One region of the Peribacillus sp. Bi134 genome, then DNA from elsewhere that is predicted to be linked to it. Evidence: riboswitches for the same ligand, from Rfam matches in the RefSeq annotation. Region 1 holds a riboswitch; the other holds the start of a gene.
What was found. A riboswitch is a leader RNA that binds a small molecule or an ion and turns the genes downstream of it on or off. The one in region 1 is predicted to bind S-adenosylmethionine.

Region 1 (15,383 bases):
ACTGACATTAGATAATAAACAAGTGCGTAACCGCATCAGCCAAACAGCGATTACGAAACTTTTAAAACAGAAACCAGCTCCGCTTTCGGCTAAGGGAAACATTGCGTTGATCGAGGCAGGAAACCTGGAAGATGATATAAGTCGTTTAAAGGATGTCGATTGGATCATCGAAGTGGTCGTTGAGAAGCTTGAGGTTAAGCAAAGTGTGTTCGCCCAGGTTGATCAGCATCGTAAACCAGGAAGCATCGTTTCATCGAATACCTCCGGAATATCAATTGAAGCAATGGCAGAAGGCCGTTCGGAGGACTTTCAAAAGCACTTCCTGGGAACCCACTTCTTCAATCCGCCGCGTTATCTTAAGTTGTTGGAGCTTATTCCAACTAAAGCAACTTCACCAGAAGTGCTCGAATACATGAAACGATTCGGCGAAGATGTACTGGGAAAAGGTGTCGTCGAAGCCAAGGATACCCCTAACTTTATCGCAAACCGAATTGGAACTTATGGTTTATTGGTCACTCTGCGGGAAATGCAAAAAGGCGGATACAGTGTTGGTGAGGTCGATTCGGTTACAGGTCCGTTGATTGGAAGGGCAACTAGTGCGACTTTCCGGACACTTGATGTAGTTGGATTGGATACCTTTGCACATGTTGCCAGAAACGTATATGAACAGGTGGATGGAGAAGAAAAAGAAGTTTTCAAAATACCTGATTTCATGAATGAAATGCTGAAGAATGGGTGGCTTGGAAGCAAGTCAGGCCAAGGATTTTTCTTGAAAAAAGGAAAGGAAATCCTTGAACTGAATCCCGATACCCTTGAATATGATGCACGAAAAAGATTAAAAACGCCTTCCATTGAAATGGCTAAACAGGCCAAGGGCTTTGAAAATAAAATGAAAGCGCTTGTTTATAGCGAAGACCGTACCGGCCAATTACTTTGGAATGTCCTGAATCCGGCGCTTGTGTATTCTGCCCAGCTGCTTGGGGACATCGCGGATGACATCGTGGCGATCGATCAAGCGATGAAATGGGGCTTCGGATGGTCAACAGGACCATTTGAAACATGGGATGCGATAGGGGTAGAAAAATCGGTAGCCCGAATGGAGGCGGAAGGCATCACCGTTCCGCAATGGGTGAAGGATATGCTCGCTAAAGGCATCACTTCCTTCTATAAAGAAGAAAATGGCATAGTTCACTATTATGATAATGGTGAATATAAGGAACTTGTTGCAAATCCTAAAGTGATAAATCTTAAAGCGATAAAGAAACAAAAAGGCGTAATCAAGAAAAACAGTGGTGCAAGCTTGATGGATATCGGCGATGGAGTGGCTCTTCTTGAATTCACTTCACCGAATAATGCAATCGGTCTGGATATCATACAAATGATCAATGCGGCGGTCGACGAAGCGGAAGCGAATTTTAAAGGCTTGGTCATCGGAAACCAAGGAAAGAACTTCTGTGTAGGCGCTAATATTGCAATGATGCTGATGGAAGCACAGGATGACAACATTTTTGAACTCGATATGGTCATCAGCCAATTCCAAAAGGCGATGCTTAAAATCAAGTACAGTGCTGTTCCTGTAGTGGTTGCACCGTTTAATATGACACTTGGCGGGGGAGCTGAAGTATCCCTTCCGGCAGCGCGCATCCAGGCAACGACAGAAACGTATATGGGACTAGTGGAAGCTGGTGTAGGTTTGATTCCAGGCGGCGGCGGGACTAAAGAACTTTATGTGAAGACGTTGAGGAATATGCCGAAGGGCGTCGACTTCGACTTACAGAAAGTGGCCAACCAAGTATTTGAAACGGTCGCCATGGCAAAAGTTTCGACCTCCGCCGAGGAAGCGAGAGGGAACAATTTCCTTAATTCAGCGGATGGGATAAGCGTAAATGCGGATCATCAGCTATATGATGCGAAACAGGCGGTAATTTCCATGCATGAACAAGGCTATATCGCTCCGGCCCGCACAAAAATCCCTGTCGTAGGTGAAACGGGATATGCCGCACTTCTATTAGGGGCGGAATCCATGCGCCTTTCAGGTTTCTTATCAGAACATGACCTTGTCATAGCCAAAGAGCTTGCATATGTGCTGGCGGGGGGGAAACTCCCATTTGGCACGGAAGTAGATGAACAGTACATCTTGAACCTAGAAAAACAGGCATTCCTGAAACTGGTTTCGACTCCGAAATCCCAAGCAAGGATGCAGCATATGCTTGTTAAAGGCAAACCACTCCGTAATTGATGAATGGACGAAGAAATGGCCAAAACGAAGATTAATAGATCAATAGCTTAAAAATGAATAAGGGGGATCCTCATGAAAGAAGCGGTAATAGTAGCTGGAGCAAGGACTCCGGTTGGAAGAGCGAAAAAAGGTTCTCTTGCCAGTGTACGTCCTGATGATTTAGGGGCTCTTGTCGTAAAGGAAACGTTAAAGCGTGCAGGGAATTATGAAGGCACCATCGATGACCTGATTATCGGTTGTGCAATGCCTGAAGCGGAGCAAGGATTGAACATGGCTCGTAACATTGGTGCATTGGCAGGATTACCTTATACAGTACCGGCCATAACGATTAATCGTTACTGTTCAAGCGGGCTGCAAAGCATCGCTTATGGAGCGGAAAGGATCATGCTCGGCCAAAGTGATACTGTCATTGCAGGCGGAGCGGAATCCATGAGCCTTTTGCCAATGATGGGCCATGTAACACGTCCGAACGCGAGACTTGCGGAAACGGCACCGGAATATTATATGGGTATGGGCCACACTGCTGAAGCCGTTGCAAAAAAATACGGCATTTCCCGTGACGATCAAGATGCATTTTCTGTTCGTAGTCATCAAAAGGCGGCGAAGGCCATTGCAGAAGGAAAGTTTTCGGATGAGATCGTACCGGTTGACGTAACCCTTCGTTCAGTGGGACCAGATCTTAAGTTAAAGGAAAAAACATTTACATTTACACAGGATGAGGGCGTTCGTCCAGGCACCACTGCTGAAGTGCTAAAAAAACTAAGACCTGCATTCTCTGTTACAGGCTCCGTAACAGCAGGGAATTCCTCACAAACGAGTGACGGTGCAGCCGCGGTCATGGTCATGGATGGGGAAAAGGCCTCTTCATTAGGGATGAAACCGATGGGTAAGTTCCGTTCCTTTGCTGTAGCGGGAGTACCGCCTGAAATCATGGGTATCGGACCGATTGCAGCCATTCCTAAAGCTTTGAAGCTAGCGGGTCTTGAGTTATCGGATATTGGTTTATTTGAATTGAATGAAGCCTTTGCTTCCCAATCCATTCAAATCATTCGTGAGCTCGGTTTGAATGAAGAGATTGTCAATGTAAATGGCGGAGCCATCGCCTTAGGCCATCCACTAGGATGTTCGGGGGCAAAACTGACATTAAGCCTGCTACATGAAATGAAGCGCAGAAACCAACAGTTCGGAGTCGTGACAATGTGTATTGGCGGCGGAATGGGTGCTGCTGGAGTATTTGAATTATTTGCTTAATCCCCCCCTCCCGGAAGCTGTCATGCTTCCGGCGGATTTACTATCTTAAATACTTAGGAGGAAATAACATGTCCAATCAAACTACAGATAACCTCATTAAAGGCGGAGCCTTTTTAGTAGAAGATATTACGTATGATCAAGTGTTTACACCGGAAGATTATTCTGATGAGCATAAAATGATCGCCAAAACTACCGAGGATTTCGTAGAGAATGAAATTCTGCCGCAGGTTGAACATTTAGAAAACCATGAATTTGACCGTTCCGTTAAATTACTGAAGCATGCAGGTGAAATCGGTTTACTTGGTGCTGATGTTCCTGAGGAATACAGCGGACTGGGTCTTGATAAAATCAGTTCGGCATTGATCACAGAAAAAATGGCACTTTCAGGCGGCTTTGGAATTACGCATGGTGCACATGTAGGTATCGGATCTTTGCCGATCGTATTATTCGGGAATGAAGAACAAAAGAAAAAATACCTCCCTTTACTGGCAACGGGTGAGAAGATTGCTGCGTATGCCTTAACGGAACCAAGCTCAGGTTCAGATGCCTTGGGAGCAAAAACGACAGCGAAATTGAATGCCCAAGGAACACACTATATTCTAAATGGTGAAAAACAATGGATTACAAATGCAGGTTTTGCAGATGTCTTCTGTGTATACGCCAAAATCGACGGCGAAAAATTCTCCGCTTTCATTGTTGAGCGTGATTATGATGGCGTATCAACTGGTGCTGAAGAGAAGAAAATGGGAATCAAAAGCTCATCTACACGTACATTAATCCTTGAAGATGTACATGTGCCAGTCGAAAACCTTTTGGGTGTAGCCGGAAAAGGACATGTCATCGCTTTCAATATCCTGAATATCGGCCGTTATAAATTAGGTGTCGGTGCAGTCGGCGGATCTAAACGTGCCCTTGAGATTACAGCAGCTTATACGAATCAACGTCAACAGTTCAAAACGAAAATTTCCGATTTTAACTTGACGAAAGAAAAACTTGCAACAATGGCATCCAAAATTTATGCAGCAGAAAGCTCTGTATACCGTACCGTTGGCCTTTATGAACAAAGACAAAGCAAATTGACGGATGAGCAAGTGAAAGATGGTAAATCAATGGCTGCTGCAATCGCTGAATATGCCATTGAGTGTTCATTGAATAAATTCTTCGCTTCCGAAGTGTTGGATTATGTTACGGACGAAGGCGTACAGCTTCATGGTGGCTATGGTTTCATGCAGGAGTATGAAATTGAAAAAGCATATCGTGATTCCCGGATTAACCGGATCTTTGAAGGTACAAATGAAATCAATCGATTGCTTGTCCCTGGAACTTTCCTGAAGAAAGCACTTAAAGGGGAATTGCCGCTTCTTCAAAAGGCTCAAAGCCTGCAAGAGGAATTAATGATGATGATGCCGGAAGAACCTGGCGATGAGCCATTGGCACAAGAAAAAATGCTTGTTAGGAATGCTAAGAAAATCGGGATTCTGGCAGCTGGCCTTGCTGCACAGAAATACGGCAAAACTCTTGATCAAGAACAAGAAATCCTCTCCAACATTGCTGATATCGCATCCCTTGCCTATGCAGCGGAATCCGTGGTATTGCGTACGGAAAAAGCAATAGCAGCTACAGGCCTGGAGAAGAACAAACAAAAAGTGCTTTACACAGAAATCTTCGTTCAGGAAGCTTTCAATGAAATAGAACAGCACGCAAAGGAAACGTTAATCGCAGTGGAAACAGGCGATACTCTTCGCATCATGCTTGCGTCGCTCCGTAAGCTGACAAGGCATAATCCGATCAATGTCATTGCGAAAAAACGTGAAGCTTCCGTCAAGGTAATCGAAGCTGAAAAATATGCTCTTTAAGAAATGAATCAAAATCAGTAAAGGGAATGCCCGAGAAGGCATTCCCTTATTTCCTTTGATGAAATCGCATTGGAAATTCAAAAGACAATTCGTTGTATTGCGTGATGAAAACGGGTATTCTATTGATAGGTGGTGAAATGATGGGCTTAACATTATATTGGTACCCAAAATGCGGCACATGCCGTAACGCGAAGAAGTGGCTTGATAATCATGAACTGCAATATGAAGCAATCCATATAGCGGAAAATCCGCCTTCGCGAACAGAAATAGAACAACTATATAAAATCAGCAATTTGGAGTTGAAGAAGTTTTTCAATACTAGCGGTCAAAAATATCGGGAGCTTGGCTTAAAGGATAAGCTGAAAGAAGCTTCTGAAGCAGAGATGCTTGATATATTGTCCACAGATGGCATGCTTCTGAAAAGGCCGATTGTTACGGATGGCACCAAAGTGACGGTAGGTTTCAAAGAGGAGCAATTCGAACAGGTTTGGAACTGAAAATTTCTCGAAATATTTGGTTAATTCCTTACTTAAACAAACAATCTACCTTATAATGGAATAGATAAAATAAGATGTACATATGGAGGGTTAATAATGACAACAACACCAAAAGAACTTCGTTACACAAAAGAACATGAATGGGTCAAAACGGAAGATGGAACAGTGCGCATTGGAATTACAGCTTTCGCACAGTCCGAGCTTGGGGACATCGTATTCGTTGAGCTTCCGGAAATCGGCGATGAATTGAAAGCGAACGAACCATTCGGAAGTGTTGAATCCGTTAAGACCGTTTCTGAGCTTTATGCACCTATCAGTGGCAAGGTTGTTGAAGTAAACGAAGATTTAAGTGACAACCCTGAATATGTAAATGAGTCTCCTTATGAAAAGGCATGGATGGTCGTGCTTGAACCATCTAATAGCAGTGATATTGAAAGCTTGATGAGCGCTGAAGAGTATGAGAGTTTAATCAACGGTTAAAAAAAAGGAGAGGGGGGACTGAAAAGGCCTGCTCTCTTTTTCATTTGGTACCGTGGCAGTTGCACACATAATTCGTGAGATGGAGTGATGACATGGAGTGGGGCGAATTCGATAAAGTGATCATTGTAGAAGGCAGTTCCGATAGAAGAAAAGTTGCCTCCGTTTTAAATGAAGATGTGGAAATTAGATGTACGAATGGGACCATATCATTAACTAAGCTGGATGAATTAGTGGATGAATTGATGGACCGTGATGTTTATCTCCTTTTTGACGCAGATGAATCAGGAGAAAAGCTGCGGAAGCAGTTCCGAATGGAAATGCCTGAGGCGAACCACCTGTATATTAATAAAATGTACAAAGAAGTGGAAAGCTCACCCGAACATCATATCGCAACTGTGCTTCTATCTGCCAATATGAATGTGAAAATGAAATTTTTAAGTCAAAGGGTGAACGACTAATTGATGCAGGAATGGAAAGAAGAAGAGTGTAAGCTTGCTGTTGAAAATGGGGAAACCTTTTGCTTATATTTATATACCCCTTTATGCGGCACTTGTCAGGTTGCCTCCAAGATGCTGACGATATCCTTGGAGCTATTCCCGGAATTGAAGGCAGGCAAAATGAATATGAATTATGTCCAAGCAATTGCCGAATCATATGAAATCGAAAGTGTTCCATGTTTATTGTTTTTCAAAGAAGGACGGCTGCACAAAAAAATATATGCCTTTCAATCCGTTCCTTATTTGTACGGATTGCTTAAGGAAATCAGCTAAGAAACCAATCAGAACCGTGGTTGGTTTCTTTGTTGCGGACATATGAATGCTAGATGAAATTAAACAAAGAATATTCTAACAATTCATTGACTGATTTAATCTAAAATGCTATATTTTGAATTAAGTAACGGCAGAATTTAATAGTTCTTATCAAGAGTGGCGGAGGGACTGGCCCGACGAAGCCCGGCAACCGGTATAAATTTTTATATACGGTGCTAATTCCAGCAGAGTGTTGGCTCTGGTAGATGAGGTGTATTCTTGAAACCTCTTCTTATTGAAGTGGTTTTTTTGTTTATAAAAGGCCAAACATCATATAATTCCAACTAAATCCATAGAAAAAGGTGAAATCATATGTCAGGGAAAAAATTGCGTTTCGAAACATTGAGTGTTCATGGCGGTCTGCAAGCTGATGAAACAGGTGCACGTGCAGTTCCTATCTACCAAAGCAATGCATACTTGTTCAAAGACACCGACCATGCAGCGAATTTATTTGGCCTAAAGGAGAATGGCTATATATATTCACGACTCCATAATCCCACGATCAGCGTTTTTGAGGAAAGAATGGCCTTATTGGAAGGCGGAATCGGCGGATTGGCAACAGCAAGCGGAATGGCTGCCATCTCACTTTCAATCCTGAATATTGCCGCTGCAGGGGATGAGATTGTTTCAGCATCTACATTATATGGCGGTACGTATAACCTTTTTGAAAATACTCTTCCTAAATACGGGATTAAAGTGAAGTTCGTTTCTCCTGATGACCCTGAAAATTTCAAAAGGGCGATTACGCCAAGAACTAAAGCCATTTTTGCTGAAACCATCGGAAATCCAAGTTTGAGGGTGCTTGATATTGAAGCGGTAGCGAAAATCGCCCATGATGCCGGAATACCTTTAATCATTGATAATACCTTTGCGACACCGTATCTATGCAGACCAATTGATTTTGGAGCCGATATTGTCATCCATTCCGCTACAAAATGGCTTCTGGGAAATGGAACTACGCTTGGTGGTGTCATCGTGGATGGAGGGAAATTCGATTGGAACTCGCCAAATTACCCTGGCTTCACAGAGCCTGACCCAAGTTACGACAATCTGGTATACGCCGAGGCAGTTGGACCTGCCGCATTCATAACGAAAGCCCGAGTCCAGTTACTCCGTGATTTAGGACCTGCGCTAAGTGCCCAAAGTGCATTCCAGTTTACGCTGGGACTTGAAACGCTGCATGTAAGGATGAAAGAGCATCTATCGAACACCAAGTCTGTCATTAAATATTTAAAAAACCATCCTGCGGTGACTTGGGTTTCACATCCTGGTGATGAGGATCATCCCGATAAAGCCCTTGCGGAAAAATATTTGCCAAAGGGAGCTGGATCTGTTGTGACTTTTGGGATACAAGGTAATCGAGAAGCTGGGGCAAAACTTATCAATTCGGTGGAATTATGGTCCCATGTAGCGAATGTTGGGGATGCGAAGAGCTTGATCATCCACCCAGCCAGTACGACCCATCAACAATTGAATGAGGCAGGTCTTGCGAAAGCGGGTGTGAGTGCCGACCAAGTCCGTTTATCGATTGGGATTGAAAATGTAGAGGATTTAATAGAAGATTTGGAGCAGGCAATTGAAAAAGCGACGAATATCGTCTCCTTGACATCCAAAACGGTTTAAGTAAAGTTTCTGTATGCTTGTACTAGAAATATTATACATTGCGCTCCTTTTTTATCTATGATAAAATTTCTCCATACTAAAGAACTTAATGATGTACAAATATTCTATATATTAGCTCTTATCAAGAGAGGTGGAGGGATGTGCCCGATGAAACCCGGCAACCGACAAGGAGATTTCCTTGGAAAGGTGCCAATTCACACAAAGTTTAATCACTTTGGAAGATGAGAGGAAGGCCTGTTTCTTCACCTGCCTTTCTGCTCATGCAGAAAGGTTTTTTCTGTTTTAATTGGGTAAACTTTTACATGATATGAGAAACAGACTAATAATGTAGAGAAATCAACTAAGTTCATAGGTTTTATTGGATAAAAGAGGTGAGGGTTAATGATTACATTGACGAAAGTCAGTAAGCTGTTCCGAACAGGAAAAGGAAACAGTGAGACAATCAAGGCTGTAAATAATGTGAATGTTGAAATAAATAAAGGCGAGATTTTCGGTATCATCGGTTACAGTGGAGCGGGGAAAAGTACTTTGATCAGAATGCTCAATGGATTGGAAACACCAACAGAGGGATCCGTTGTAGTTGCTGAGAAGGAAATTTCAAAAATTAAAGGGGCTCAGCTCCGCAAGGCCCGTCAAGAAATCAGCATGATTTTCCAACATTTCAATTTATTATGGTCGAGGACCGTTCAGGAGAATATATCTTTCCCATTGGAAATTGCAGGAGTTTCTAAACCTGAGCGAACCAAGCGTGTGAACGAATTGATCAAGTTAGTAGGATTGGAAGGCAGGGAAAAGGCCTATCCATCACAATTAAGCGGAGGGCAAAAGCAAAGGGTGGGAATAGCCAGGGCTCTGGCAAATGACCCTAAAGTGCTGCTGTGTGATGAAGCGACTTCTGCCTTGGATCCGCAGACTACCGACTCCATACTCGAATTGCTTGTTGACATCAATCAGCGTTTGGGGTTGACGATCGTCCTGATAACACATGAAATGCATGTGATCCGCAAAATCTGCCATCGCGTCGCCGTGATGGAAAGTGGGCAAGTTGTTGAACAGGGACCTGTCCTGGATGTTTTCAAGAACCCTAAAGAACAAATGACGAAGCGTTTCGTGCAACAGGTAACGGAACCGGAAGAAACGAAAGAAACGATGGACCATTTGCTCGAACGCTATCCTGCAGGCAAAGTGATTCAATTGACCTTTGTAGGCGATCATGCCGAAAGCCCGTTGATCACCAAGCTTGTACGTAACTTCGAGTTGGATGTCAATATCGTTCAAGGTAAGATATCCCAAACAAGAAGCGGTTCATATGGAACACTGTTTATCCATCTTGATGGCACTGAGGATGAAATGCTCCGCGCAATCGAATTCATTAAAGCACAACAGGTAGGCGTGGAGGTGATTACTCATGCTTGAAGAATTATTGCCGAATGTTGATTGGGAAGACATTATTGAAGCTACGAGGGAAACGCTTTACATGACAAGCGTCTCTGTAGTGGCAACCTTTTTTATAGGCATAATATTAGGATTGATCCTGTTCCTGACAGGGAAGGGTAATATGTGGGAAAACCGGGCAGTCAACGGGATCATGAGTGCTGTCGTCAATATTTTCCGTTCCATTCCATTTCTTATTTTGATCGTGCTGCTCATTCCTTTCACTAAAGCGCTAGTCGGTTCCATGATCGGAGAGAACGCTGCACTGCCGGCACTTATTATCGGTGCGGCACCATTTTATGCGCGTATGGTAGAAATCGGCCTTCGTGAAATCGATAAAGGTGTAATTGAAGCCGCTAAATCGATGGGAGCAAAAACGAGCACGATCATTTGGAAGGTCCTTCTTCCAGAGTCAATGCCTGCACTTATTTCCGGGATTACGGTAACATCGATTGCATTGGTTGGATATACCGCAATGGCCGGGGTCATCGGCGCAGGCGGACTTGGTAATCTAGCCTATTTGGACGGATATCAAAGAAATCAAAATGACGTTACACTAGTGGCGACCATCGTTATTCTAATTATCGTCTTCATAATTCAAATTATTGGAGATGTGATTACATCTAAATTGGACAAAAGATAAAGGGAGATGAATAGGATGAAAAAGTTTTTAGGATTTGCATTAATTTTAGTGTTGTCTATCGCTTTGGCTGCTTGTGGAAGTGAAAAGGATAAAAGCGGCAGTGATACGGAGAAAGAATCGAAGAAAATAGTTGTTGGGGCATCCAATGTTCCTCATGCTGAAATCCTTGAGAAAGCTAAGCCGCTTCTTAAAGAAAAAGGAATCGAATTGGAAATCGAAACTTTCCAGGACTATGTTTTACCGAATAAGGCGTTGAATGATAAGGAATTGGATGCTAACTATTTCCAACATATTCCATATTTAGAGGGGCAAATTAAAGAAAATGGATATGACTTCGTTAATGCTGGCGGAATCCATATCGAGCCGATTGCTCTATATTCACAAAAATATAAAAGCATTGATAAACTTCCGGAAGGCGCAACAATTATTATGAGCAGCTCTGTTGCTGATCATGGACGCGCTTTATCCCTTTTGGAAAAGAATGGCCTGATCACTTTGAAAGAAGGCGTCGATAAAACGACGGCTACAACTAAAGACATCGTTGAAAATAAGAAAAACCTTAAATTCGATGCTGATTATGAAGCGGCCCTGCTTCCTAAAATTTATGAGAGTGGCGAAGGCGATGCAGTCTTGATCAACTCCAACTATGCAATTGATGCCGGTTTGAATCCGCTTGAAGATTCGATTGCGATTGAAGATTCGGAATCACCATATGTGAATGTCATTGCCGTAAACAAAGGTGACGAAAATAAAGAAGCAATAAAAGCGCTTGTAGAAGTATTGCATTCTAAAGAAATTCAAGATTTCATTCTTGAAGAATACAAAGGTGCAGTTGTACCGGCGGATAAATAATTCAAGAATGGCGACCTGATTTAACTCAGGTCGCAGTTTAAAAACAAAAAGGTTTCGGAATGGTCTCATTCCGAAACCTTTTTGTTTTTATATTGGATTTGAACCGATAATTGTCCTCTTTATTTGTTGTTGAGTGCCGATGGGCAGAGATAACAACTAAAACGCTCATATTACACATAGCCATGGTTGCGGAATCTGCCTCAACAGCTTCAGGTTTTCCAGCTTTCTTAATCACTTGTTCAATCAGAGGCTCTTAATACGAGTATTTCCGGGTGTTACTATCGTCCCAACACAAATCCGTTACGGTCTTCTGACGCATAAATGAATAAGCGAGCTGGTTTGTCCATTCAGCTTTCACATAGTGCGTCGCTCATAATTTTTTTCCGTGCTTAGAGAAGTGAGGCACTTCATTTTGCCTATCTGATTGTTTAGTCTTAGTGGATTGGAACGGAAGGTACGAGACTCCTGCGGGAAAAGCGAGTCAAGGGAGACCCCGCAGGCGCAAAAGCGCCGAGGAGGCTTCCGGACCGCCCGCGGAAAGCGAGTGCCTGAAGTGGAAAGTAACGTTCAAATTTTGAAAACCTAAAAACTCATTGATGATCCAGTTTGTTTTAGTCTGCGGCTTAATTTAATTCATTTCATGTTTAATCAGGAAAGGAAAGGGTATAGAGATAATGCAGGTAATAAAATGATACACAAATTTGAAAGGATGGTTCACTATCAATACTCTGGATTTAAATGTAACAAGCGAAATGGAAAAGGCGATGCAGTCTTCACATGGGATTGGATACAGTGAATACAGTAGAAATTTAGACATCCGTATCGAGGTCGAGAAAGAACGGGATAGGGAACATGTAAAGTGCAACAAAATGGTCCAGGACCTACAACGCAAAATTCACGGCTAAGCATATAAAAGAATTCTTTAAAAGATCGGTCTGTAGAGGTAAAATGGAAAGTGGTCCATAAAATAAGGGTTTCCTTATTGGATAAACTTACATAATACCTGACAGTCCGATTTTTTTCTTTTTAAAGCGGAACGTTCATACCTTGCAATCGAATTCTTCGAACATATATTAATAAGGACGAAGATTTGCCGAATAATAAGATAATTTTAACAAAAGCTAAAATAAGTATGATTATGCAGTAAATAGGCTATATCTGTTAGTATAGTAAGAATTGGGACAGGTTTTTAACATAGAAGAAGTGGAAACCCTATCTATTTAGTTGATTCCAAATTGGATTTGTTATAAAATTGGAATGAGAATAAAGTGAGAATGCTTTTACGTAAATTATAGTGATAGAAAGTAAACTTTACTTTCTGGTAATAAAATTGGAATTAGTTCACGGAGGTATTATTATGTCAGCTTCTACATTAACGGTTAAAGATCTTCACGTATCAATTGAAGGTAAAGAGATTTTAAAAGGGGTAAACCTTGAAGTTAAAGGTGGAGAAATCCATGCGATCATGGGACCAAATGGAACTGGTAAATCCACTTTATCATCAGCGATCATGGGTCACCCTAAATATGAAGTAACGAGCGGAAGCATCTCATTCGATGGTGAAGATGTATTGGAAATGGAAGTCGACGAGCGCGCTCGTGTCGGTCTATTCCTGGCTATGCAATATCCAAGTGAAATCAGCGGTGTTACAAATGCTGACTTCTTACGTTCTTCCATTAACGCACGCCGTGAAGAAGGCGATGAAATTTCATTGATGAAATTCATCCGTCAAATGGATCAAAAAATGGAATTCCTTGAAATGGATGAAGATATGGCGCAACGCTATTTGAATGAAGGTTTCTCCGGCGGAGAGAAAAAACGCAACGAGATTCTTCAATTAATGATGATCCAACCTAAAATTGCAATCTTGGATGAGATTGATTCAGGTCTAGATATCGATGCACTTAAAGTCGTTTCAAAAGGAATCAACGAAATGCGCGGAGAAGACTTTGGATGCTTGATCATCACTCACTACCAACGTCTATTAAATTACATCACTCCTGATTTTGTACATGTAATGATGCAAGGACGCGTCGTAAAATCAGGTGGTCCTGAACTTGCTGCCCGCTTGGAAGCGGAAGGTTATGATTGGATCAAACAAGAATTGGGCATTGAAGACGAAACTGTTGGCGAAGAAGCGTAAGTAGGAGGATTTGCAATGACTACAGAAACGAAATTACCGTTTGAACAAGAGGATATAAGCTCCTATTCAACTAAAAATAATGATCCAGCTTGGCTATCCGAGCTTCGGATTCAAGCGTTTTCTGAATTAGAAAAGCTCCCGATGCCCAAGCCGGATAAAACGAAGATCGATAAATGGAATTTTACTTCTTTCCAGAACCATACGGTTGAAAGTGAAGCTTTTGCCTCTTTAGAGGAGCTTCCGGAGGAAATTAAATCCATCATTGAAGAAAATGAAAACTTATACATTCAACGCAATAATACGCCGGCACATATCAATCTGTCAGCAAACGTGAAAGAGCAAGGCGTCATCTTTACAGATATTTTAACAGCTGCTCGTGACCATGCTGAGCTTGTGCAAAAATATTTCATGAAAGATGGCGTTAAAATAGATGAACATCGTTTAACGGCACTTCATGCTGCATTAGTTAATGGGGGGGCATTCCTTTATGTTCCGAAAAATGTAGAAATCAAAGAGCCGATTCAATCGGTATTCCTGTTGGATAATCCTGATACTACACTTTTCAACCATGTCTTGATCGTAGCGGAAGATAATAGCTCTGTCACATATGTAGAGAATTACTTCTCAAGCGTTGAGTCTAACGAAGGGATTGCCAACATCGTAACGGAAGTATTTGCAAATGCGAATGCCAAAGTCGAATACGGAGCGGTCGATACCCTTTCAAAAGGCTTCACGACATACGTTAACCGCCGTGGAGTGGCAGGACGTGATGCTCGTATTGAGTGGGCGCTTGGCCTTATGAACGACGGAAATACGATTTCAGATAATACAACATATCTAATGGGCGATGGATCTCACGGAGATACAAAAACAGTTGTAGTCGGACGCGGGGAACAAAAGCAGAACTTCACGACTGCCATCATTCATTATGGCAAACGCTCTGAGGGCTATATCCTTAAGCACGGTGTAATGAAAGACGCCGCATCCTCCATTTTTAATGGAATTGGGAAAATAGAGTATGGTGCTACAAAGGCCAATGCCGAACAAGAGTCACGCGTTTTGATGTTAAGTGAAAAAGCGCGCGGAGATGCCAATCCGATCCTCTTGATTGATGAAGATGATGTAACGGCTGGTCATGCTGCTTCCGTCGGCCGTGTCGACCCGCTTCAACTGTATTATTTAATGAGCCGTGGTATTACAAAGAAAGAAGCAGAAAGACTTGTCATTCACGGATTCTTGGCCCCTGTTGTTAACCAGCTTCCAATTGAGGGAGTTAAAAAACAATTAGTAGCGGTCATTGAAAGGAAAGTACAGTAATGAACCCATACGAAATTCGTAAGCTTTTTCCAATATTAGATCAAGAAGTCAATGGTCAGCCATTAGTTTATTTAGATAGTGCTGCAACCTCTCAAAAGCCGGCTGCAGTGATTGAAGCGATTGAGCAATATTACCGCGGATACAACTCGAATGTTCACCGCGGAGTGCATACACTAGGAACAAAAGCTACGGATGCGTATGAAGGTGCTCGTGAAAAGGTACGTAAATTCATTAATGCT
Region 2 (15,383 bases), on a different contig from region 1:
AAAAAGGAAAGATCCGATTTAACCGCAATTAGATTTGCTCAAGGAGAGGTATATTTCCAGCACCATGACTATGAAGCAGCCATTTTTAAATGGGAAAACATAGAAGGGGAACTTGGTTCATGGGCGAAGAAAAACATCGCTGATGCGTATTTTGAATTGGAAATGTATTCAACCTCAGAGGATATCTATAAATCCGTCGATACGGATGAAGCTGTCTTGAAAACAGAAGTTCTTTTGCAGCTGTTTTCCCTGTACATAGTGGAATCGAGAAATGATTTGGCTTCCAAAGTCGTGAAAGAAGCAGTCGAGTTTCAACCGGACTACCCGAATGTCACGGAAATTGCACGTGCCTTTTTTGAAGAACAAAAGGATTGGAACAGTGCGGTGGTATTAGCGGCGAATGAAAGTATCCGTACAGAGTCAATGGGCTGGTTCGATGTGCTGAAAACGTATATCCAGCAGGGTGTTGCCCAATCGATGGAGCCGGATTATTTCTCAACTGTCCTTGGTTCGTTATACACACTCGACCAGGAACGTTTCGAGAAAATGACGGTTGCCCTTTGGAAAAATTATAAATATACGGATTCTTATTTCGAATGGTTAAGAGTGATTAATAATTTGATAGATACCATCGAATTGAACCATGCGGATGTATGGGATGAGCTTTCCGTCTATTACAGGGATGCATATGCAGGTCTGTTAGAAGGAACGCATCTAATCAAAGAATTAAGTCCTGTCGTGCCAAGGTTGCTGGAAAACTGGCTCAAAATCGCAGACGGGGAGCTTTCGCTGTTTGCGGCGGCGTCCACGTTGTCCTGGAATGAAATCTTCCCGGATACGGTCAATGCGCTGGTCATTCAGGATGCAGAGAGCCTGCTTTCGAAATCGCCTAAATTGGGAGGCGGACTGGAAGCGGGAGAGAAACTGTTCAATTCCATTATCCAGTGGGCTGAAGATAATGATTTAAGGGTTGGCAATAAGCTTAAATGGATGGTGGAGGGGCTTAAGGATACCAGGAATTTCAATCTCCTTCTTGCAGGAAGTACAGGAAATGGCAAGACATCCTTTATTCAGTCAATCGTTGGCGAGAGCATTGCTGCTGAGGACCATTCTTCCCTAGTCAGTGTCAAAGATGGGGATGATTTGGAAATCCTTGAAATTACCGATACAGATAGCAAAGTTGTCGAGGAGCTAACTGATTTGGATGAAACACGCCGTCAGCGCGGGACTATTGTCGATGTGACAATCATCAGTGACTACCTAAGAAATAATCATCTGCGGTTATTGGATACACCGGGGTTCAATGGGGAACAAAGCGTGGAATCCGATTTCCAAGGCTATTTACATGGCAGTGATGGCCTGATGTTCGTTCTTGACGCCCGGGCTCCTTTCACCGGCAGCGAAAGGGATCTGTTATTGGAAATTCAAATGATGGCTCCGAAACTGCCGATCCATTTCCTATTAAATAAAATGGATACGATATACAGTGATCAGGTCGCAGTCCGGATGGAAGACGAAACATGGGATAAAGTGAATGCATATTTCCCGAATGCGAAAGTGTTCGCTTTCTCCAAACATTATGACAGCAGGCAGCAATTGAAGGACCTTTCAGCCTTCCTTCAATCGAATTATCAAGATGATAATTGGAAGGAAAGAAGATCTGAAAAAATCCTGGCATTCATTCGTAAAACTTTATCTTATCTATTAGAAAAACGGGCAGCCAATGAGCGGAAATGCGAGCATTCCATCTCTTGGAATGAGCAGATGGAAGTCAAACTGAATGGAGCGGTCAATCAACTGGCTGATCTGGAAAAAGAAAAAAGTGAAAATATCATAAGGTCGTATCGTTCGCTTAAGGACGAAGTGAAAAGTCAGCTTTATTCAAAAATTCCTGAATTACTGAGGGATTGCTCTAAATCGTTAACGGAAAGCAGTGATTTCAGTCAGGTCCATGTACAGTTAAACCAGGAAATGAATGAGCGGATTCAAAACTTCATTTCTGACAAGATCATGCCTCAATATTACCGTTCTCTTCAAGACTGGATTGCCAGTTCCCAAATGGAGTTCTCACAAAGCCAGCAGTTCATGGATGAGATGAGTGCCGGATTCAATGAATTATACAAAGAAGAACGGATTACACTGGCAGGTGACTTCAGAGTATTGGATGACTGGCGCCGTGATGCCGACCGGATGACAAGCAGTATCCGCATCGAAAACGTTAATATCCTTTTGCGCAGGACTCCATCTCAATTACTGCTTAAAGGGGCAGGGAAGCTGTTTGGGGCGATACCGCAAAATAAAGCCAATATGTACAATCGTTATAAGAAATACCTGGAAAGTGAAGATTACCTGGATGTTGCGGAAATGATCACGGAGCGTTTCCTTACCCAATTTGGATTGTTTGAAAAATCTTTGGATCGTGACATCTCCCTTTTCTATCGCGGTTCATTTGCATTACTTCAAAAAACGATAGAGCAAACGCAGACTGAAATAAAAGACTACCAGGCTGCATTGGAGCATATGAAACAAAATCCGGAAGTTTACCGTGACCCTATCACTTTGTTCGAAGTGAAATTAAGGCAGTTGGAGCGGCTTGAAAAGATTGAGAAAAAGCGTCTAGCCCAGCTTCAAAGAAAATAAAAAATAACGGGGAACATTTCAAATATTCAAAAATCTATTGACTTTACGACTATATCCCTATAAAGTGATAATTACGAAAACGTAACACGATATATCTCTTATCAAGAGTGGCGGAGGGACTGGCCCTAAGATGCCCAGCAACCGTTCCATTAGGAATTGGTGCTAAATCCTGCAAAACAGAAATGTTTTGACAGATAAGAGAGGGACAAGTCTGCAAAACAGCCGATTAAACCTCTCTATATTAGAGAGGTTTTTATTTTGGGATTTACACCAACTTAACTGATGAGACTAATAAGAAAAAATGGAGGGAAACAAGATGAAAAGGTCTATTAAAGGTATATTCATTTCAGCCATCGCTTCGGCTTTGCTTTTAACGGGGTGCTCTACAGGTCAGAGTTCCACAGAGTCGAAGAAAGAAGAAAAAGTATCATTTGAAAATGTTCCGGAAAGATTCGCTGATGGAGATGGAGCCAGAATCAAAGTGATCCGTAAAATTGGCGGTGATGATCATACGGCCCAATACCTGGCAGGGGCGAAGGAAGAAGGAGAAGCACTGGGGTTTCAAGTGGATACGTACACAGCCAATGGTGATACGGCTAAATTCCATGATGCGATAGCGCAGGCTTTGGAGGAAGATTATGACGGCTATATCATTTCACATGGTGATGATGCAGCAACTGTGAATGACGTTCAAAAGTTGGTTGATGCAGGTAAAAGCGTTGTCACATTCGATTCAATAAGCGATCTATCTAAAATAGAAGGCGTGACATTAACTTCACAAGATGATGAAGAGTTGGCAACACTGGCTTTTGATAAGCTGATAAAAGAACAGAAAGGTAAAGCGGCAATTGCATACCTTTGGGTGGACGGTTTTCCTCCAATGGTAAGAAGAAATGCAGTCTATCAGGAAAAATTAAAAGAAAATCCTGGGATCAAAGAAGTCGAAAGATTCGGAGTGGCATCTGCTGATACATCGGTTCAGACACAAAATGCTGTAGCCGCAATGCTGAATAAATACCCTAAAGGTAAATTGGATGCCATTTTCGCAACATGGGATGCCTTTGCTATCGGTGCAGCCCGGGCGATTAAAGAGGCGGGCCGCGATGAAGTGAAGATATATGGAATAGATGTCTCGAATGCAGATCTCCAGGAAATCCAATCGGCTGATAGCTCATGGTCCTACACGGCAGCAGTAGATCCCAAGTTGATCGGTGCAGTGAATATGAGGATATTGGCTAAAAAATTAGCGGGCGAAGAAACGCCGCAAACCTATGACTTGGAGGCTTCACTTATTTCACAAAAGCAAATCCAAGCGTCTAAAGAAGCAGTGAACATGGCAAATCTGTCTGGTATTGTCGATGGCTGGGGTGTATCGACGGAATTTGAAGAAGATTGGATGAAAGTTTTGAAAGATCATTATAAAAATTAAAAAGAGACACTCTCTTTCAAGTAGAAGGGAGTGTCTGTTCAATAAGGGGGAATGGACATGGGCACGCAACTAGAAATGAAGAAGATTTCGATTGAATTTCCGGGGGTGAAGGCGCTGAGTGATGTTGATTTTTCCGTAAAATCGGGGACAGCCCACGCATTGGTCGGTGCAAACGGAGCAGGGAAATCGACGTTAATGAAAGTTTTATCGGGAGCCCATGTTCATTATTCAGGTGACATTTATATTGATGGGGTGAAGAGGGATATCCGCTCGCCAAAAGCGGCTCAAGAACAAGGCATTCAAATTGTTTATCAGGAAGTGGATACCGCCCTCATCCCTTATTTAACGGTTGGGGAAAATGTAATGTTGAATGATATGGTCCAAAACATGGGAAAAAAACAGATGGTCCAATGGAAAGAGCTGCATAACCAAGCGGCTTCTATTCTTGAAGATATGAAAATTCGTGTCCCTTCGAAAAAGCTGGTAAGAGACCTTACCTTGGCTGAAAAACAGATGGTCCTGATAGCAAGAGCCGTTTCGACAGAATGCAAATTCCTGATTCTCGACGAGCCAACTGCTCCGTTAAGTCATACGGAGACGACAGAACTTTTTCGAATTGTAAATGAATTAAAGCAAAAAGGCGTGGGAATCATTTTCATTTCACATCGTCTGACCGAAATTTTTGAAATCTGTGAGGAAATTACAATCATGAGGAATGGGGAGCGTGTCACAAGTCGAAAGAAGGAAGATATAACCCGTACCGAAGTCGTAGAGAACATGCTTGGAAAAACCATGGATGAACAGTTTCCTGAAGTGAATGCTTCGATTGGCGACGTTATTCTGGAAGTGAACGGATTGTCAGATGCAGAGAAAGTTAAAAATGTCAGTTTGAATATTAAAGCAGGCGAGATAATCGGCTTGGCAGGGTTGGTCGGGGCTGGGAAAACGGAGCTGTGTAAAACCCTTTTCGGCCATACGTCCATCACAGCGGGGGAAGTCATCCTGAATGGTCGAAAGCTTTCCTTGAAATCACCGCACGAAGCAGTAAAAAGCGGTCTGGCACTTGTACCTGAGGAACGCAGGAAAGAAGGGGTCCTTGTTCAGGAATCAGTCTCGGCGAACTTGACGGCAGCCAGTCTTGGCAAATTCTCCAAGACATTCAGCTTCGTGAATCGCAAGGCGGAAAAGGAAAGAGCGAAGGAAATGATCGCAAGCCTCGGCATTAAAACTCCTTCAGGGGATGTGAATGTCGAAAACCTTTCAGGTGGCAATCAGCAAAAAGTTGCCATCGGGAAATGGCTTATGGCCGATGCGGATGTATACATATTCGATGAACCAACGAAAGGGGTCGATGTTGGAGCCAAGAAGGATATATTCGAATTGATTGCAGAGCTTGCAAGGAATGGGAAGGCGATCATTTATGCATCATCCGAGCTTTCCGAAATCATTGGCATTACCAACCGGACATATGTGTTATATGACGGGAGCACTGTCATCGAATTAGAAACAAGTAAAACGAATGAAGAAGAACTACTATTCTATTCAACGGGAGGAAAATAGAATGAGCATACCCAATCCTGTTACACAGACAGCGAAAGTGAAGAAAAAGGTGGAACTATTCGACTTTTTCTATAAATACGGCACAATATTGACGATTATCATTCTGATTGGAATTTTTGCCGTATCCAATCCATCTTTCATTCAAACTACGAATCTGGTCAACATCCTGCGTTCCATTTCAATCGTGACCATCATTGCGATCGGCATTACGATATCCCTGACCGTGGATGGCTTCGACCTTTCCGTCGGCTCCGTCGCATCATTGGCCAATGCCATCGTCATCTCGATGTTTGTCTGGTTTTCACAGGATACATTAATTGCCATATTAGCTGCGATCGGTGCCTCACTTGTCGTAGGCGCCTTGAATTCATTCATGATCGTTAAATTGAGAATTCCCGACATGCTGATGACTTTGGCTACCATGTTCATTATCCAGGGAATTGCCCTTACCTATACAAAAGGGGCCACGGTTTCGCAAAATATGGTCATGCCAGACGGGACGTTCGCAACAGGACTGATCAGCCCGTTTTTCGCCAAAATTGGCCAGGTACCGTGGATAATCCTGATCATGGCCGTCATTGTGATAGCGACCCATATCTTTTTGACTTATACGAAGCACGGTCGTTATATGTACATTATTGGGGGAAATAAGGAAGCGGCGAGACTTTCCGGGATATCGGTCAATAAATACAAAATCCTTGCCTATCTGCTTTCGGCTCTATTTGCTGCAATCGGGGGGATTGTCCTTGCTTCAAGGGTCATGACATCGGAAATCAATTCAGGGTCACCCTATTTAATGGATGCCGTCGCGGCTGCCTTCATTGGTTCCTCCGTTTTAGGAGCGGGAAAACCGAATGCCTTTGGAACCTTTGTCGGAGCAGTCCTGATCGGAATCCTACAAAATGGGCTGATCATGATGTCCGTTCCGTATTATGCGATGGATATCGTCAAAGGAACAGTGCTGGCCCTTGCTCTCGCTGTAACTTATTACAAACAAAAACACTAAAATGAATCCGTTACGTTAATATGACTATATGATAAGTCTGCATGTGGATGAAATGTGAGACTGTAACTCGTGGTGAGTTTTAACTATAAGATGATAGGGGAAGAGGGTTCTTTTTAACCCTCTTTCCACACTAATCTCCCATATTCAAATTTTAAAAAAGTAAAAACACTCACTATATTTTGTTTTTATAAATGACTTTGTTCACATCGTGTCTTACTGTTTTGTGACCTTCTTTAATTCCTTTCCCCATGGCGATAAGCATAACATCTAAATACCTATCAGAAATTTTTAAAGCTGACTTTAATTGTTCGGAATCATACCCGGACATTGTAATGGTTTCAAGACCTGCCTCGTTCGCCAATAAAACTAACGACATTGACGCCAGGCTTGCGTCTCTTATTAATTCAGCCTTTAAATCTTCTTTTGATTTATTTAGATAATAATTGATTGCCGCGTTTGTTAGATAATCTCTTACTGATGCGTCAAAATAACCTTTTTGAAACTCATCCTCATGTATCATTATGATATTTTCTTTTTCAAATGCTTGATAATCACCTAGTATAACAATCAGTACTGAGGCTTCAATTACCTGTTGCTGATTAAAAGCAATGGGCAGTAACAAATTCTTTAAATATGGTTCATCTATAACCAGGTATCGTGTTGCTTGAATATTGTTTCCGTTAGGCGATTTACTAGCTCCTTCAATAAATGTCGCCAACGTTTCGGGACTAATTTTATAATCGGGATCGTACTGCCTTACGGAACGTCTTTTTTCTATGATCTCCCTTACACTCATCGTGTTCACTCCCAATGTTATATTTGCTTCATAATCAGAGTATAATGGACCCATGATGTAGAAGAAAATAACGCACAATAAAGTGGCATAGCCACCTTTATGTGCCTATTCAGGAGGAATGAGGAATGAAGAGTTTAAATACTGGAATAAATATTTTCATGAATACTGTAGGAGGAAAGTGGAAATGCTTAATCCTCTTTTTTCTGAGTCAAAAACCAATGAGGACAAAAGAGTTTTATATTCTAATACCGGCCATTACCCAGAAAGTTTTGACCGACCAATTAAAGCAGTTGGAAAGAGATGGGCTTGTCCGAAGAGAAGTATATAAAGTAGTACCACCAAAAGTAGAATACAGTTTAACTGAGTTGGGTCAATCCTTTGTACCTGTATTAAATACAATGTGTGAATGGGGCACTACATATGCAGTTGAACAAAATCTCGAAAGACAAGAACAAATTTGTCGCCATCATAAATAGTAAGAGCTGCATCAACTAGGAGTATGGCTTTTTTTTTGACAAGTTCAGTGATGCAAGCAGAATTTATTCAACTATCAGTATAATTGTCAGAAATACAAAATGTCTTGAAGATGACTTTTGGCAGTCACTCTAGAGATTGTAATAAACTAACAGGTGCTTTACTTTAAAGTAGTTGCTTTTCCCCACTCTTTTTCTTAAAATGTAACGGTTAGTTGCATAAGATTTTTTTTGCTTTATAATTAGTACCAGGTGTTAATATCAAGTTATAAAATGATGCAATTCATACACACGAGGTGGCTATTCTATGTTCAAATCCAAAGCACGTATTACTGCGATAGGTTCGTATGTTCCTGAAAAAAGGTTAACAAATAAAGACTTGGAAAAAATGGTTGAAACCAATGATGAATGGATTGTTAAACGTACTGGTATTAAAGAACGAAGAATTGCACATGAAGAAGAGTTTACTAGTGATATAGGTTATAAAGCTGTAAAGGATTTAATTGAACGGTATGATAAATCTGTCGAAGATGTTGATATGATCATTGTCTGTACCTTTACACCTGATTTCAACACTCCAAGTGTAGCATCTTTAGTCCAAGCAAAGCTAGGTATTAAGAATACTGGAGCTATTGATTTAAACGCTGCCTGTGCAGGATTTACTTATGGGCTGCATGTAGCTAATGGATTAGTAACATCTGGTTTAAACAAGAAAGTTCTTGTTATTGGAGCTGATACTTTATCTAAACTTATGGACTATGAAGATCGAGCCACTTGTATTTTATTTGGAGATGGCGGAGGAGCAGTTCTTGTAGAATATGATGAAAAACAGCCAAGTTTTATTTCTTCACATTTGTATTCTGAGGGAGAAGGCGGAAAACATTTATATAGTACAAACCTATCGACACGAATAAATGGTGAAGACTTAAATAATAGTGGCAACCTTGTACAAAATGGACGTGAGGTTTATAAATGGGCTGTCACGACCGTTCCAAAAGGAATGCAAACTGTGATGAAAAATGCCGAATATCAATTGAATGATGTTGATTGGTTCGTACCGCATAGTGCAAATTTAAGAATGATTGAGTCAATATGTGATAGAAGTGGCTTTCCAATTGAGCGTACTTTATATAGCTTAGTGGAGTATGGAAATACTTCTTCAGCGACAATTCCATTAGCTTTAGAAATAGGATTAAAAGAAGGGAAGCTCAGTGGTGGTGAGAAGGTTTTATTATATGGTTTCGGCGGTGGATTAGCTCAAGCTGGATTGCTTATCAATTGGACCTTATAACGCTTTTTTCTACAACTAATAACGAGTTTGTACCAAAAGAAGGCCTCTCATCGGGGGCCTTCTTAAAGTATGATTCTTTGAAAAAGTTTCATTCAAACTTAAATGAAGAGTCAGGATAATTCAACTGGGCCCTTATTTGTATTTAGACAACTAGAGGTATACCACATCATCCTCTAAAAAAAAACAGAACCTTTGAACTGAAGTGAACCCAAATGGTTAGGCACTTTATTTAAACAGCCTTGAAGGCATGAACCCGGTAATCTACCGGGCTCATGCCTTTTTATTTTATATTTGGTCAAAAAAACTGCACCTCCATTTTGGGTGCAGTTCATTTACGGTTCTCTATTATCTTACTTAACATTCTCTTCGGAAGCGTTTGTTTTCTCTAATGAACCAATCTTTTGTTTGTTTATTGCATTTTCAGCGGTATTCAACTTTTTTCTCATTGGGAAGTAATACAAAACAGCTGGGACAACTAACCCAATAATCCAAGCGATATCTGCTCCTTCAAAAGCCTTGGCTATCGGTCCTACATAGAATGATGTGTTTATAAAAGGGATTTCCGCCAAGATTGATACAGGGAATGCCATACAAGTAATCCAATTTATTTTGCCATATTGACCGTTCACATCAAAAATATCTTTTACATTGTAATGGCCATGTCGCAGCAAATAATAATCAACAAGGTTGATGGATGTCCAGGGAATTAAAAAATAACTAATGAAAAAGATGAAATTCAAGAAAAAGGATAGGAAATTACTCTGACCTAGTAAGCACAAAACGGTACCTGCTACTGTTACACAGAATATCATTCCTATTCGTACTTTCGGTGTGACCTTTAATTTAATAAACGGTTCAATTGTTGTTATGGTTGCCATGAATGCTCCATATAGGTTAAAGACATTTATAGCAAGCTGTCCAAAGATGATTATAAAGAACATGATTATAGCAAAATTTCCAAACAGGCTGGCCAAGTTACCGCCAGAGTGATCAAGGAAGTTAGGTATCGCTATGGTTAAGGTTGCGCCTAATGTCATCATCCATATAGTCCCGATGACTGTGCCAGCGTAACTATACCAAAATGTATGGGCCGTGGGTGTGGTTATCGGTAGATAGCGAGAATAGTCTGCAACGTAGGGGGCATATGCCAATTGCCATGTAGCAACCATACTCACTGCCAGCAAAAACACTGGTATATCCAAATTCCCAATGGCCCAACTGCCTGCCGGAACTTGCAATTGGAAAACTATATATGTAGCTACAATATAAATACAAAGAGACGCCCAGGATAATAATTTTTGCATTTTATGAATTAAGTTATAGCCATAAATGGTGGCCACGAAACAAAGTACATTTAAAAGTATTATGCTCCATGTTTGGTCGATCTTTGTTAAACTGCTTAAGGTTTGTGCTGCAAGCAAACCGCTGCTGGCAAAGAAGCCTAAATAGACAAACATAACGAGAAACAAGGGGAAGATGGCTCCGATTACACCAAATTGAGCCCGGCTTTGGATCATTTGCGGAATTCCGAGTTGAGGTCCTTGAGCTGAATGGGAGGCCATGAAAATGGCGCCTAATAAGGTACCGACAATAATTGCAGCCAGACTCCAAAATAAATTAAGACCTAATGTAATGGGCAATGCCCCGGTCACAAGGGTGGTAATATGCATATTTGCCCCAAACCAAATTGGAAATAAATCACGGGCCTTGCCATGGCGTTCATCTGCCGGAATATATTCTATACTGCGAGTTTCAACTTTCATCAATTTACCCCCTATCAAATTCGGTATACTACCATGTACCATGCAAGCTTATTTTATAGAATCACTATAATTGTAAGCGTATACAGATGTCAATATTTTCAGAAAAAATAATTTTTAGGTAACTATCATAAAATATCCGTTCATTCAACTAGTGAATTTCAATAAATCAGATTGATCATTAGACTGAATGATTGGAAATATTAAACTCTAGTTTGAAAATTGTGGAACAACACGTCTTCCAATAAAAAATAAAAATTTTATATTTTTTGAATTGACAGTCTATTTTTCATGACCTATAATTGCACTTATCAAGAGCTTGCATGGTACATGGTACAAACTTTTAAAAAGGAGGGGCTTTTCATTACAGCTATCTTAACGTTGGGGATTACTGCTCAGGTTACGAACGCTATACGCGAATCCATAGTAACTGGAGATTATGAACCAGGACAAAAATTATCGGAAACTGTTTTATCTGAATATTACAAAGTTAGTAGAACCCCTATCAGGGAAGCATTTAAACAGCTAGAAAGAGAAGGGTTAGTCGAGATCATTCCAAGGGTTGGAACATGTGTGACCAAACCAACTGAAAAGGAACTGGATGAGTTATTTACTTTAAAGGAAGTAATGGAAGGGCTCGCAGCGGGGCTGCTTGCAGAAAGCGGGAGTGCTGAAGACATTAATAACCTTAAGCAAGCAGTGTCTGACATGGAGGTTGCTATACAAACCTCGGATAAAAAGCTATATGTCGAGGCTAATGATGTTTTTCATTCAGTCATCCAAGAAGGCGCCAATAACTCTAAATTAAGTTACATGCTAAATTTGCTGCTCAATCAAATACCTTATAGACAGTATGTCTTTTTAACCATTGAAGATCCGAATCGCCGTGAGAGATCACTAAAGGAACATCAGGCGGTCTTGATTGCTATAGAGAAAGGCAATCGGGAGGAAGCGGAGAAGGCCATGCGAGAGCATGTAAAAGCAAGTGGAATGCAACTTAAAATGGACATAGCAAAGAAACTTGGTCAAAAAAAGTGATATGAGGGGGAATGAGTACTATGAAATTTGGAATCTTTGCAAACCTTGCAGGACAGGGAAGACATGATGAATATTATAAAGTGCTGGACGAAGCACGTGAGCAAGCTATTTATTGTGATGAAAATGGTTATGATTCGATTTGGTATACCGAGCACCACTTTGGTCATGAAGGAAATGAATTGATTTCTAACCCGATCTTAATGGGGGCTGATATTGCTGCACGTACAAAGAACATTCGAATTGGACAAGCTGCGAATGTCGCCACTTTCTGGCATCCGCTGCGTTTGGCGGAAGACATAGCAATGCTTGATCAGTTAAGCAAAGGACGTGTGGAAGTTGGTCTGGCACGTGGATTATACGGACGGGAAGCGGCTAATTTAAACACTTTGGCTGATCCGGCAAATCAAGAACAAAACCGTGCACTGTTTGAGGAAACACTGGAAATTTTAAAAAAGGCTTGGTCAAACCGTTTCTTTTCACATCAAGGTGACATCTATCAATTTCCTCCTAAAGGTTTAAAGTGGAGTCACCCTATGAGCCCATCAACACCGGAGTTTATGGATATGGAGAAAGGAGAAATTGATAAGATTTCCCTTATGCCTAGACCTTACCAGCAATCACTTCCTCTGTGGCAGGTAATTGATTCACCGCGTTCTATTGAATTGGCCGCGGAGAACGATATACAAGGAATGTTTTGGATGCCGACCGTCAAAGAATTAAAAGGCCGTTTTGAACTGTACCGTGAAAGGGCTTCCAAATCCAAAGGCTATGAAGTGCCACTTGGTCAGGGTATTGCTTTGGTACGTGATGTATATGTAGCGGAAACGATGGAACAGGCTCGTCAAGATGCGGCAGAAGCAGTATTGAACAATTATCGCTGGATTTGTCACTGGAGAGGACTTAGCAACCTTATGGATCCGGGCGAAACAGTAAAAGAAGGGCAGGAATTGAACTATGAATTCTTACACCCAAGAAATTTATTGTTTGGTACACCTGACTATGTAGCAGAGAAAATTCAGGAATTGAAGGAAGAACTGAATTTGGAAACATTACTGCTTTGGGTGAACCATAATGGTTTGCCACATGAAAAAATGATGAAAAGTTTAAAATTGTTCACGGAAGAAGTAATGCCAAGATTCACAAAAACTAAATTGGGGGTAATGTAAATGTTAGATATTCGTAAAGTGTATACAGCTATAGAAGAAACACGTATTGAGGGCGGTAAAAAAGTAGAGAATCCCATCAAGATGATAACAACTATGGCGGTTATCAAAAACCCATGGGCTGGAAGAGGATATGTTGATAATTTAAAACCGGAAATTGATGAATTTGCACCGCAAATTGGCGAACTATTAGTTGCTGAACTATTTAAGCACATTGATTCCGCTGATGACGTCGAAGCATTCGGCAAGGCAGCTGTCGTGGGTGTTGATGGGGAGGTTGAGCATGCATCAGCTTTTATCCACACTTTGAAATTCGGTAACAAATTCAGGGACGCCGTGAAAGGAACGAGTATCTTAAGCTTTACTAATAAGCGTGGTGGCGCTGGATCTGCGGTGCTCATACCGATGGTACATAAGACAGATGAGTCTGAACGCTCTCATTTCATTACATTTGAAGCTTCTATACCTGATGCACCTAGGGCCGATGAGATCGTTGTTGCCATTGGGGCTTCTACAGGAGGACGTCCTCATCCGAGAACAGGAAACAGGCATCAAGATATGGTTGAAATGGGGCTGGTTTAATGCCAACTACATTGCATGGAAAAGATTCGCTTCATTATGAAGAGAAAGGGATGGGGCAATCGCTTATCTTTATTCATGGTGTTGGTCTTGATCTTACGATGTGGAAAAAACAAGTTGAAGATTTGTCGAAACATTTCCGTGTTATCACATATGACATGGTTGGGCACGGAGGATCTGAGCATCCTCCGGGTCCTTATTCCCTTTCACAGTTTGTTGAGCAGTTAGCAGAACTAATGAATCACTTACGGATTGAAGGAAGTCATATTATTGGTTTCTCCATGGGTGGTATGGTCGCTCAGGCATTTGCATTAAAATATCCGGATAAAGTGAAAACGCTAACAATTATGAACGCAGTGGCCAATCGGACGAAGGAACAGAGGAAAGCCGTTTTAAAAAGAGTGGAAGAAGTGAAAATAACGGGCCCTTTGGCAACAATTGAACCGGCCATTAAACGATGGTTTAATATTGAATTCTTGAATTCAAAGGAAGAAACTGTAAGTGAAATTCGGGAAAGACTTCAGACAAACGATGCTGCTTCATATTTAGCGGCCTATACACTTTTTGCAACTGCGGATGAAGAGTTGTGGCCGCAGATCCACCAGATTAATATACCGACCCAAATTATAACAGGGGAGCATGATGTAGGTTCAAATCCCGAAATGGCAAGACAAATGCATGAAAAGATTGTGGATTCAGAATTAATGATAGTACCAAATATGAGGCATATGCTGCCGATAGAAGGAGCCAAAATAGTGAACGAAGCTATTAGGTCGTTTATTGAAAGACAAAAGCAAAGGGGTGACTCGATGTGAAAGAGCTGAAGAAATATCAGATGTATATAAACGGGGAATGGATAGAATCATCAAGTGGTGAATATTTCGATAGTTATAACCCTGCAACCGAAGAAGCTTGGTGTCAAGTCGCTAAAGGGAATGCTGAAGATGTAAATCATGCCGTTCAATCTGCGCATAATGCATTCCTGCATTCGGGATGGACCAATATGACATTCACGGAGCGGGGGCGTCTGGTTAGAAAGCTTGGAGAGCTGATTGCTGATCACTCTGAAGAGCTTGCGAAAGTCGAATCACTGGATAATGGGAAATTAATACGCGAAATGCGCGGTCAGGTAAAATATTTACCTGAATTTTTCTATTACTATGCGGGTCTAGCAGATAAAATCCATGGTCAAACCTTACCAATTGATAAAAAAGATATGTTCGCTTTTACATCCAAAGAGCCGCTGGGGGTAGTAGCCGCCATTACTCCTTGGAATTCCCCTCTTTATTTAACAACCTTGAAGCTTGCACCTGCACTTATTGCAGGAAATACCATAGTCATTAAACCTTCGGAAATGACTTCGGCCTCTCTATTGGAATTGGTGAAACTGGTTGAAGAAGCTGGTTTTCCACCTGGAGTAGTCAATGTAGTTACCGGCTTTGGAACTCCTGTAGGCGATACACTCACCTCCCATCCTCTTGTAAGGCGTGTGGCCTTTACGGGAGGTTCAGAATCAGCACGGCATATTGTTCGTAATTCGGCTCAAAATTTTGCGCAGGTATCGCTTGAACTTGGAGGGAAATCACCCAATATCGTGTTTGAGGATGCTAATCCGGATAATGCGGCGATGGGTATCATAGCTGGTATT

Region 2: another riboswitch for S-adenosylmethionine. It lies ahead of LQ188_RS19720 (sugar ABC transporter substrate-binding protein); the one in region 1 lies ahead of LQ188_RS05120 (O-acetylhomoserine aminocarboxypropyltransferase/cysteine synthase family protein).

Annotation. Positions count from the first base shown of each region.
Region 1 is NZ_CAKKLN010000002.1:446,502-461,884, forward strand. It holds gene LQ188_RS05085 (3-hydroxyacyl-CoA dehydrogenase/enoyl-CoA hydratase family protein) at 1-2,239, shown strand, start outside; gene LQ188_RS05090 (acetyl-CoA C-acetyltransferase) at 2,312-3,490, shown strand; gene LQ188_RS05095 (acyl-CoA dehydrogenase family protein) at 3,559-5,346, shown strand; gene LQ188_RS05100 (arsenate reductase family protein) at 5,487-5,843, shown strand; gene gcvH (glycine cleavage system protein GcvH) at 5,940-6,323, shown strand; gene LQ188_RS05110 (toprim domain-containing protein) at 6,416-6,781, shown strand; gene LQ188_RS05115 (thioredoxin family protein) at 6,785-7,093, shown strand; SAM riboswitch class I at 7,238-7,345, shown strand; gene LQ188_RS05120 (O-acetylhomoserine aminocarboxypropyltransferase/cysteine synthase family protein) at 7,445-8,755, shown strand; SAM riboswitch class I at 8,871-8,983, shown strand; gene LQ188_RS05125 (methionine ABC transporter ATP-binding protein) at 9,137-10,171, shown strand; gene LQ188_RS05130 (methionine ABC transporter permease) at 10,164-10,832, shown strand; gene LQ188_RS05135 (MetQ/NlpA family ABC transporter substrate-binding protein) at 10,848-11,684, shown strand; gene sufC (Fe-S cluster assembly ATPase SufC) at 13,042-13,827, shown strand; gene sufD (Fe-S cluster assembly protein SufD) at 13,843-15,144, shown strand; gene LQ188_RS05150 (cysteine desulfurase) at 15,144-15,383, shown strand, end outside.
Region 2 is NZ_CAKKLN010000008.1:278,634-294,016, reverse strand. It holds gene LQ188_RS19725 (GTPase domain-containing protein) at 1-2,640, shown strand, start outside; SAM riboswitch class I at 2,736-2,841, shown strand; gene LQ188_RS19720 (sugar ABC transporter substrate-binding protein) at 2,957-4,069, shown strand; gene LQ188_RS19715 (sugar ABC transporter ATP-binding protein) at 4,127-5,629, shown strand; gene LQ188_RS19710 (ABC transporter permease) at 5,631-6,635, shown strand; gene LQ188_RS19705 (nitroreductase family protein) at 6,808-7,431, opposite strand; gene LQ188_RS19700 (winged helix-turn-helix transcriptional regulator) at 7,557-7,907, shown strand; gene LQ188_RS19695 (ketoacyl-ACP synthase III) at 8,212-9,195, shown strand; gene LQ188_RS19690 (cytosine permease) at 9,546-10,958, opposite strand; gene LQ188_RS19685 (GntR family transcriptional regulator) at 11,286-11,993, shown strand; gene LQ188_RS19680 (LLM class flavin-dependent oxidoreductase) at 12,014-13,159, shown strand; gene LQ188_RS19675 (amino acid synthesis family protein) at 13,160-13,738, shown strand; gene LQ188_RS19670 (alpha/beta fold hydrolase) at 13,738-14,550, shown strand; gene LQ188_RS19665 (aldehyde dehydrogenase) at 14,547-15,383, shown strand, end outside.